One region of the Kribbella sp. NPDC000426 genome, then DNA from elsewhere that is predicted to be linked to it. Evidence: riboswitches for the same ligand, from Rfam matches in the RefSeq annotation. Region 1 holds a riboswitch; the other holds the start of a gene.
The links. Region 1 has a riboswitch for thiamine pyrophosphate ahead of thiS (sulfur carrier protein ThiS). Riboswitches for the same ligand answer to the same signal wherever they lie in the genome.
Positions count from the first base shown of each region.

Region 2: linked by a shared signal. The riboswitch ahead of ABT313_RS17225 (purine-cytosine permease family protein) and the one ahead of thiS (sulfur carrier protein ThiS) in region 1 are both predicted to bind thiamine pyrophosphate.

Region 1 covers NZ_JBEPDK010000003.1:36,695-41,063, reverse strand. The annotation lists gene ABT313_RS14005 (DUF6807 family protein) at 1-1,532, shown strand, start outside; gene ABT313_RS14000 (thiazole synthase) at 1,507-2,280, opposite strand; gene thiS (sulfur carrier protein ThiS) at 2,282-2,485, opposite strand; TPP riboswitch at 2,476-2,587, opposite strand; gene ABT313_RS13990 (LacI family DNA-binding transcriptional regulator) at 2,641-3,642, shown strand; gene ABT313_RS13985 (glycosyl hydrolase) at 3,639-4,369, opposite strand, start outside.
Region 2 covers NZ_JBEPDK010000003.1:697,835-702,203, reverse strand. The annotation lists gene ABT313_RS17235 (hypothetical protein) at 1-632, shown strand, start outside; gene ABT313_RS17230 (alpha/beta fold hydrolase) at 629-1,291, shown strand; TPP riboswitch at 1,309-1,427, shown strand; gene ABT313_RS17225 (purine-cytosine permease family protein) at 1,423-2,748, shown strand; gene ABT313_RS17220 (cation:proton antiporter) at 2,690-3,907, opposite strand; gene ABT313_RS17215 (anti-sigma factor family protein) at 3,946-4,176, opposite strand; gene ABT313_RS17210 (RNA polymerase sigma factor) at 4,173-4,369, opposite strand, start outside.

The sequences.
Region 1 (4,369 bases):
AGGCCTCGATCGCGATCGAGGCGCGACGGCGATGCGATGCGCTGATCATGGTCTCGCCGCGGTTGGACGAGGAGCGGTTGCTCGAGCTGTTGCCGCAGGTGCAGCCGGTCATCCTCGTCAACCGGCAAGGCCCGGAGGACGTCTCGTCGGTGGTGGTCGATTACGGCCGCGCCGTACGGATCGTGGTCGATCACCTGGTCGGGCTGGGGCATCGGCGGCTCGCGTTCTTGTCCGGCCCGGCGGCGAGTGCGTCGAACACGCTCCGGCTACGAGCTCTTGAGATTGCCGAGCGGGAGATCCCGGGGCTGGAGCTTGTCCGGCTCGAGTGCGGGCGGTCGATCGAGGACGGGTACGCCGCGGTGGAACGGGTGCTCGAGTCGCATGTGACCGCGGTGGTCGCGTTCAACGATCTGGTCGCGTTCGGTCTGCTGGCTCGGCTCAACGAGGTCGGCGTCGCTGTACCGGCTGATCTGTCGGTGACCGGGATGGACGACATCGGGCTGGCGCGGTTCGCCGTACCGTCGCTGACGACGGTTCGCGTGCCGCAGAAGGACCTTGGGGAGCTGGCGTGGCGGCGGTTGCATGCGTCGATCGCGGCACCGAACGGCGACGCGGACGACGTACCTGAGCTGCGGCTGGCGGTCCGTGCGAGCACGGGGCCGGTGCCGCAGGCGCCGCGGTCGTCCGGTGGTACGGCGCCTGGCCGGCTCGCGTGGCAGCAGCAGGGCGACATCTTCGCGCTCGGGAGCGATTCGGGCCTGCTCGCGCGGTACGAGTTCGGCCGGCGGATGCCGCAGGTGCACGCGCCGCGGCCGTACCTGCACCCGGTTCGTACGCTCGGCGGGCATCCGCTGACCGAGGTCAGTCCGGTCGATCACCGGCATCACTACGGCGTCTCGCTCGCCGTACCGGTCGTCAACGGCACCTCGCACTGGGGCGGCCGGACGTACGTTCGCGACCAAGGCCCGACCCTGCTGACGAACCACGGTCAGCAACGCAGTCGTGGCGTCACGGCCGACGGTCACGAGCTGATCGACGACATCACCTGGTACGACGAACAAGGCCGGCCGCAGCTCGTCGAACGTCGTCGTCTCGTCGGCGAACTCGCTGCCGGCGGCTGGCGACTCGACTGGCAGAGCGTCCTGACCGCGCGCTACGGGTCGGTGCAGATCGAGAACCCGACCACGGCCGGCCGGGAAGGCGCCGCGTACGGCGGGATCTTCTGGCGCCTGCCAGTGGCCGGGACTACGGTGCTGTCGGCTGATGGTGAGGGCCTCGACGCCGCCTTCGGTTCGACAAGTCCGTGGCTGGCCTTCGTCCAGGGTGACGTGACGCTCTTGCTGGTGCAGCCCGACGACGTACGGCGTTGGTTCCTCCGCACGGACTCGTACGTCGGTGCGTGCCCGGCGCTTGCCTGGGACAGCCCGCTCACGCTGCAACCCAACCAGGAGCTGACGCTGTCGCTCACCGCGCTCCTGCTGGATCGGCCGGTCGACCTCGCCGAGGCTAAGTCGTTGGCAGACCAGTTGTAGGTGACGACGCCAGCGCGGACTGCCAGCGGCGGGGGACCCGACCGGCGAGGCGCGCGGCTCGTCCTGCGGAGACAGCATCACGCATCGCGGCGGCCATCAAGGCAGGCTTCTCCGCACGTGTCACCGGGGTCGCGAGCATGACCGCGTCGCACCCGAGCTCCATCGCCAGCGCGGCGTCACTCGCCGTACCGATGCCGGCGTCGACGATGACCGGAACGTTCGCCGCTTCCGCGATCAGCGCGATGTTGTGCGGGTTGCGGATCCCGAGCGCCGAACCGATGGGTGCGGCCAACGGCATGACAGCCGCGCAGCCTGCCTGCTCGAGCCGGCGGGCCAGGATCGGGTCGTCGTTCGTGTACGGCAGCACGGTGAAACCGTCCGCCACCAAGGCTTCCACGGCATCGAGCAGCTCGAACGGGTCGGGCAGCAGCAGGTGATCGTCGGCGACGACCTCGACCTTGATCAGGTCGGTCTCCAACGCCTCCCGCGCCAGCTTCGCGGTCAGCACGGCCTCGGCGGCGGTGTGGCAACCGGCCGTGTTCGGCAGGACGTCGATGCTGTGCTTCTTGAGTACGTCGAGCACCGAGCCCTCGTGCCCGGTCCCGAGGCGGCGCATCGCGACCGTGGTCAACTGGGTGCCAGAGGCAATCAATGCCTCTTCCATCACTTCCAGGTTGGCCGAACCGCCGGTCCCCATGATGAGCCGGGACGTGTACGTGCGCCCGCCGAGCTCCAGTGGATCGTCCATCTCAACCTCCCTGCGTCGCGCTGACGATCTCGACCCGGTCGCCTGGTTGGAGCGCCGTCTGCGCCCACTCGGCTTTGGTCAGCACGTTCTGGTTCACCGCGACCGCGATACCGGTCGTGCGATCGGAGTACTCCGTGATCAACTCGGCCACGGACTTGCCGGCCGGCACGTCAACCGCCGTACCGTTCACCCAGACGGATTCCATCGCTTCCTCCCTACGCCGGAATTACCCGATTCAGGTTCAGCGGTCGGTGACGGTGCAGTCACCCTCTCAGCCCACTCCCTGCGAGCTCCCGCGGACCTCTCGACTATAGCGCCCGGGCCGCTATCGTGACCAAAGGTGTCCGGGAGGGGAGCGGCTTGGCCAAGCGGGTTGGGATCTCGGATGTGGCGGCCCGGGCGGGCGTCAGCCCGACGACGGTTTCGCATGTGGTGTCCGGGCGGCGGCATGTGTCGGAGGCGACCCAGGCCCGGGTGCGGTCGGTGATGGACGAGCTGGGCTGGGAGCCGAACCAGCTCGCGCGCAGCCTGCGGATGCAGCGGACGCAGACGATCGCGCTGATCGTGCCGGACATCACCAACCCGTTCTACCCGTCGGTCGCGCGCGGCCTGCTCGACGTGGTCAGCGAGCCCGGGTACCAAGTGCTGATCGGAAACACCGACGGCTCGCCTTCGGCTGAGAAGGATCTGGTCGCACGGATGGTAACTCGCAGCGTCGATGCGATCGTGTTCGCCGGCTACTACAGCAAAGCGAGCGACGTCGCGGCGGCCGTCGAGGCTGGGATCCCGGTGGCGCTGATGGGCGGGCGTCGGGCCTCGGCGGGTATCGACGTACTGACCTCTGATGACCTCGCGGCGGGGGAGATCGCGACGCGGTACCTGATAGGTCGCGGCTATCACCGGATCGGCTTCATCACCGGTCCGTCCGGTGACGGTCCGCCGGCCGACCGCGTGCGAGGCTACCGGCGCGCGCTGACGTCGGCCGGGCTGCGGTTCAACAGCCAGTTGGTCGTCCGCGAGGAGTTCTCCCGCGCCGGTGGTACGTCGGGTCTGGAGCAGCTGCTCGAACTACGCAAACCGCCGCGGGCGGTGCTGTGCACGAACGACATGGTCGCGATCGGAGCGCTCGACGTTGCCCGCGCCCGGGGCCTGCGCGTACCCGATGACCTTGCCGTGATGGGTTTCGACGACATCGAGGCCGCCGCGCTGATCTCGCCGTCGCTGACCACGATCGCGGGCGATCCGCGCGAGCAGGGTCGCGCGGTCGGCCGGGTGCTGCTGGGCAGGCTGGCGGGGACGGCCGCCGGCCTGCCGCAGCGCATTCTGTTCGCGCCTTCCGTCGTACCGCGGGAATCCGCCTAAGGGGCGGTCACCGAGGTCACGGTCGAGCCCGAGATGTACGTCGGCCAGACGCCGACCGTGACGGTGATCTGGCCGTTCGCGTTGGGTGTCATCGTGCTGGTCAGCCCGTAGAGGCTGGTGACCTGGACGGGGCCGGTCGCGTTGACCGTCACCGTCGTGTTGGATCCGGACGCGGCCCAGATCGCGCGGAACGGCGTACCGTCGTTGCCTGCGTAGACCTGGTCGATCAGACCGTTGCCCGGGTACTCCTTGCCGAGGAACGTCGCGCCGCGGAGCTGACGAGCAGCTGTCGCATAGGCGACGTACGACGGCTTGGGCGTGTACTTGCCGAGCGCGTCCGCCTCGTTGTGCACGAGCCCGAAGTTGTTCTCGGCCGCGGCCGGGTCGATGCCGTCGTTCTTGAAGTCGTACATGTAGAACCGGTCGACGTCGTGGCCGGGGACGTTGAGCATCTCGCGGGCCATGTACATCGCCTGCGTGGGCTCGTCGACCGGGACCGCGCTGCCGGAGCCGGTGTACCAGCCGGCCTCGGTGATCCAGATCGGCTTGTCGACACCGCCGTTGTACTGCCGGATCGTCGCGCGCACCTGGTCGATCGCCGTACCGAGACTCTCCGGCGCGTGCAGGAAGTTGTACGGGTGGATGGACACGACGTCGAGGTACTTGAGCCCGCCCAGCTGGCAGAACGTCGTGAACCAGTCCTGCTGTGTCACGTCGGTGTCACCGC
Region 2 (4,369 bases), 660 kb from region 1:
CGCCGCAGCCGCAGGCTGGTCCGCAGCACGCCCAGCCGCCCAGCTACCGCCCCGGCATGCCGTACGGCGCCCCGTCGAACCCCGAGCCCCACCAGCTCCCCGTATACGGAAGAGAGGAGCAGCCGCGTGACCCCCGTGCAGCCCGGGTCGTCGGCCTGGCCACGGTGATCGCCGGGTTCTACGGTCTGCTCGTCATCTCCGTCCAGCGGGTCTCGCTCCGCGACATCTCGCAGGCGCCGGGCTCGCCACTCAACCACCCGCTCCGCACAGACGTGATCGACGCGATCGGCCAACTGCTGCTCGTGGTCGTCGGCGCAGGAGCCCTGTTCATGTGGATCCGCGACGTACTCGCCCGCCGCAAGGCCGGCCGCAAGCCCGAGCCGGCGGAGCTGGTCGGACTCGGCCTGGTCGCGGTGTCGCTCGTACCGATCCTGGTCTGGCTGATCATGGTGCTGTCCACCGGCCTGGGATCCATCGACGGCGCAGTCGACCGGCTGCCCACGGCGTACGGCTGGGGTGGTGCCGGTCTGCTGATCCTCGCGGTTGGCCTGTTCCTCGGGTACCGCGAACTGAAGCCCGACGTACGCAACCCGGTCGTCCAGGGCCCACCGGTCAAGGCACCCTGGGAGTGAGCGCACCAGTCGTCCTGGTGCCCGGTCTGGGCCTCGGCCCCGAGTCGTACGCCCGGACCGTGGAGCATCTCGTCACGCCGTACCACGTGGTCACACTGCCCGGGTACGGCGAACCCGCCGGCGCCCGCGAGGACCTGCACCCGCGCGCACTGGCCGTCGCCCTCGCCGAGAAGATCCGCGAGCGCTCCGTCCTCGTCGGCCACTCAGCCAGCTGCCAGATCATCGTCGAGCTCGCGGTCCGGTACCCCGAGCTGACCCACGCCCTCGTCCTGGCCGCTCCGTCCGGCGACGCCCGGATGTCGAGCTGGGTCGACCGAGCGGTCCGGCTCTTCGGCTCCGCCATACCCGACGCCCCGAAGCTGGTCCGCACCGTCACCCCGCAGTACGCGCGTACGACGCTGCCGACGATCGCCCGGGCCGGAGAGGCCTCACGGCACCATGACCTGGCCGGTGTCATCAGCCGGGTGAAGGCGCCGGTGCTGATCGTCCGCGGCAAACATGACCTGCTGTCGACGGCGGAGTGGGTCCAGCGCCTCGCCGAACTCAGCCACGGCGAGGCCCGGACGCTCGACACCGGCGCGCACATGCCCGTCGTCACCAACGGCCCGGAGCTAGCCGCTCTCATAGAACGAGCAGCCGCCCTCCCGGAAACTAGCTGACGCGTTAGACTCCGAAGCACAACCTATGCGGGAGCTCGCACCGAACATGCGCGGGCTGAGAGGGCGACAGCTAGGGTCGCCGACCGCCTGAACCTGACCGGGTAATGCCGGCGTAGGGATTGGGGTCACTCATGACCGATACCGCTGTTCGTCCTGCCAGCTCCACCGAGGCGCCGCTTGTTCTGACCACGGATGCGCCGCGGACGCTCGGCTTCTTCGACCAGTTCACGCTGTGGGGCAACTTCGGCATCTCGCTGTTCGGCCCGGTCACCGGTGCGCTCGTGGCGGCGTACACGGGCTCGCTGTGGCAAGGCCTGCTCGCGGTCGTCGTCGGCTGCGGGATCGGGGCGCTCGTGCTGGGCGGCGCGGCCGTGTTCGGGTCGCACACCGGTGCGCCGGCGATGGCCAGCCTGCGCGGGCTGTTCGGCCGTCGCGGTTCGATCGCGCCGACCGTCCTGAACATCGCTCAGAACGTCGGCTGGGCGACGATGGAGATCATCGTGATCTCGCAGGCTGCGGTCGCGGTGACGAGTGAACGCTGGCGCTGGCTGTTCGTCGTACTGGCCGGGATCATCGCGACGACGATGGCGGTCCGGCCGCTGGGCAGCGTGAAGATCCTGCGGAAGTTCATGGTGTGGCTGGTGCTGATCGCGTCGGTCTACCTGTTCGTGCAGGTGCTCAGCAAGCCGGTGCACGCGCTGCCGCAGGACAGCGTGTTCGGCTTCTGGCCGGCCGTGGACCTCGCCGCCGCGGGGGTCGTGTCGTTCGCCCCACTGGCCGCCGACTACACGCGGCACTCGCGGACCAACAAGGCTGCGTTCGGCGGGTCCGCGCTCGGCTACGGCCTGGCAGCCATCGGGTACTACGCCCTCGGCGTCGTCGCAGTCGCCACATTGCAGACCAACAGCGACGACGTGATCACCGCACTGGTCACCCTGCCGGCCGGTGCGATCGCGCTGTTCGTCCTGCTGGTCGACGAGGTCGACGAGGCCTACGCGAACGTCTACTCGACCACGATGGCCGCGCACAACCTGATCGGCCACATCGACCGCCGGTGGATCTCGGTCGCGATCGGCGTGCTCGCCACCGGCATCGCGCTAATGGTTGACCTGGGCAACTACACGCAGTTCCTGTACCTGATCGGCTCGGTCTTCATCCCGTTGTTCGCGGTCGCGATCGCGGACTTCTTCGTGGTCAGCAAGATGAACTGGGACGTCTCCGGTACGGCGAAGTTCCGCTGGCAGCCGACGCTCGCGTGGCTGATCGGATTCGTCGCGTACCAGCTCGTCAACCCGGGCACCGTGGCCGGCTGGTCCCCGTTCTGGACCGACGTACAGCAGGCCGTCTTCAACCACCACGCGGTCCCGACCTGGCTCGGCGCGACGTACACCTCGATCGTCATCTCGATGCTGGCCGCGGTTCTCCTCGGCCGGATCGGTCGGCGGCCGGCTGCCTGAGCAGTACGAGCGCCACCGCCGGGAAGATCAGCACCGACAACAACCCGGCACAGACCAGCGCGGCGGCGGTGACCGGAGTCATCAGCCCGGTCACCACGCCGATCTGCGTAGCGGTCACGATGAATGGCAACGACGTCGCCTGCAACAGCGCAACAGCCGCCGTACTGCGACGACCCAGCGTCCGCACCGACAGGTACGCGGGTACTCCGCGCAAGACGAGCAACGCCAGCAGGAACAGCGGCACCCGCACCAGCGACGCCGGATCGTCGACCAGCCCACGCAGATCCAGCCGCAGGCCACTCGTCACGAAGAACACCGGGATCAGGAAGCCGTAGCCGAGCGCCTCCAGCTTGGTCCGGAACCGGGGGTGCGAGGTCGCATCGCGGTCCACCAGACCGACGACGGCCCCGGCCAGGAACGCCCCGAGGATCGTCTCCAGCCCGAACTGCTCGGCCAAGGCCACAAAGGCGATCAGCAGCACCACAGCAGCCCGGACCCGGATCTCGGCAGTCGTGTCCTGCAACCGCAACAGGACCAGACCGATCCGCTGCGACCTGCCCGCGGTCGCCACTACCAGTCCGGTGACTGCCACGAGCAGGGCGAACAGCCCGACCATGATCAACCGCTCGCCAGCACTTCCACCCTCGGTCGAGAACACCAGCGACAACAGGAGCACAGCCGCGAAGTCGGCAATCGAAGCCGCCGCAATGGTGAACTGACCGACCGTCCCGTCCGCTTGACCGGCGTCCTTGAGCACCGGGACCACGAGCCCCAGTGAGGTCGCCGACAGGGTCACTGCGAGCAACAACGCGCTGTGCACCCAACCGGCGGCCGCGAACGCCGCCCCGGTTGCCCCACCCAGGGCGAGGGTGACCACATAGCCGAGTACGGCGAGCCGCAGGACCCGGCCACGCAGCTGGTGGACGTCGATCTCGAGTCCGGCCAGAAAGAGCAGGAACGCAAGACCCAGCAGGGACACGATCTGCACCGGCAGATCGACGTCGACCAACCCGAGGCCGTGCGGGCCGACGACGATCCCGGCCACGATCTCCAGCACGACGGCCGGCACCCGCAGGCGCGGGGCGAATCCGAGCAGCAGCGGGGCCAGCAGCGCGATCACCGCGACCGCGAACAGATTGGTGAACTCGACGTCCGGCATACCAGGTCAGTGCCGCCAGGCCTGCCGGGCGTTACAGGTCAGTCGCGCGGGAACGCGCGGAACGCTTCGAGCAGGCTGTCCCGGGTCTCGCTGCTGAGGGACTCGGGCTCGACCTGGCCGACCTCGGCGATCGTGCGGCGCATCTGCTCGACGTAGATCTCGCAGCCGTCGCAGACCGCGAGGTGCTCGACGAAGCGTTGCTCGGTCTCCGGATCCAGCTCTCCGTCGAGGAAGGCGGTAACGAGCTCGACGAGCTCCTCGCATGTCATCGCACAGCTCCGAAGTACTCCTCGAGCTCGCTGCGGACGGCAGCGCGGGCGCGGTGCAGCAGGACGCGCTGGTTCGCTGCCGAGATGCCGAGCAGGGTGCAGACCGAGCCGGCGTCCTGTCCGTCGATGTCACGCAAGGTCAGCACCACCTGTTGGCGGGTCGGGAGATTCTCTATGGCTTTGGCGACCGCGG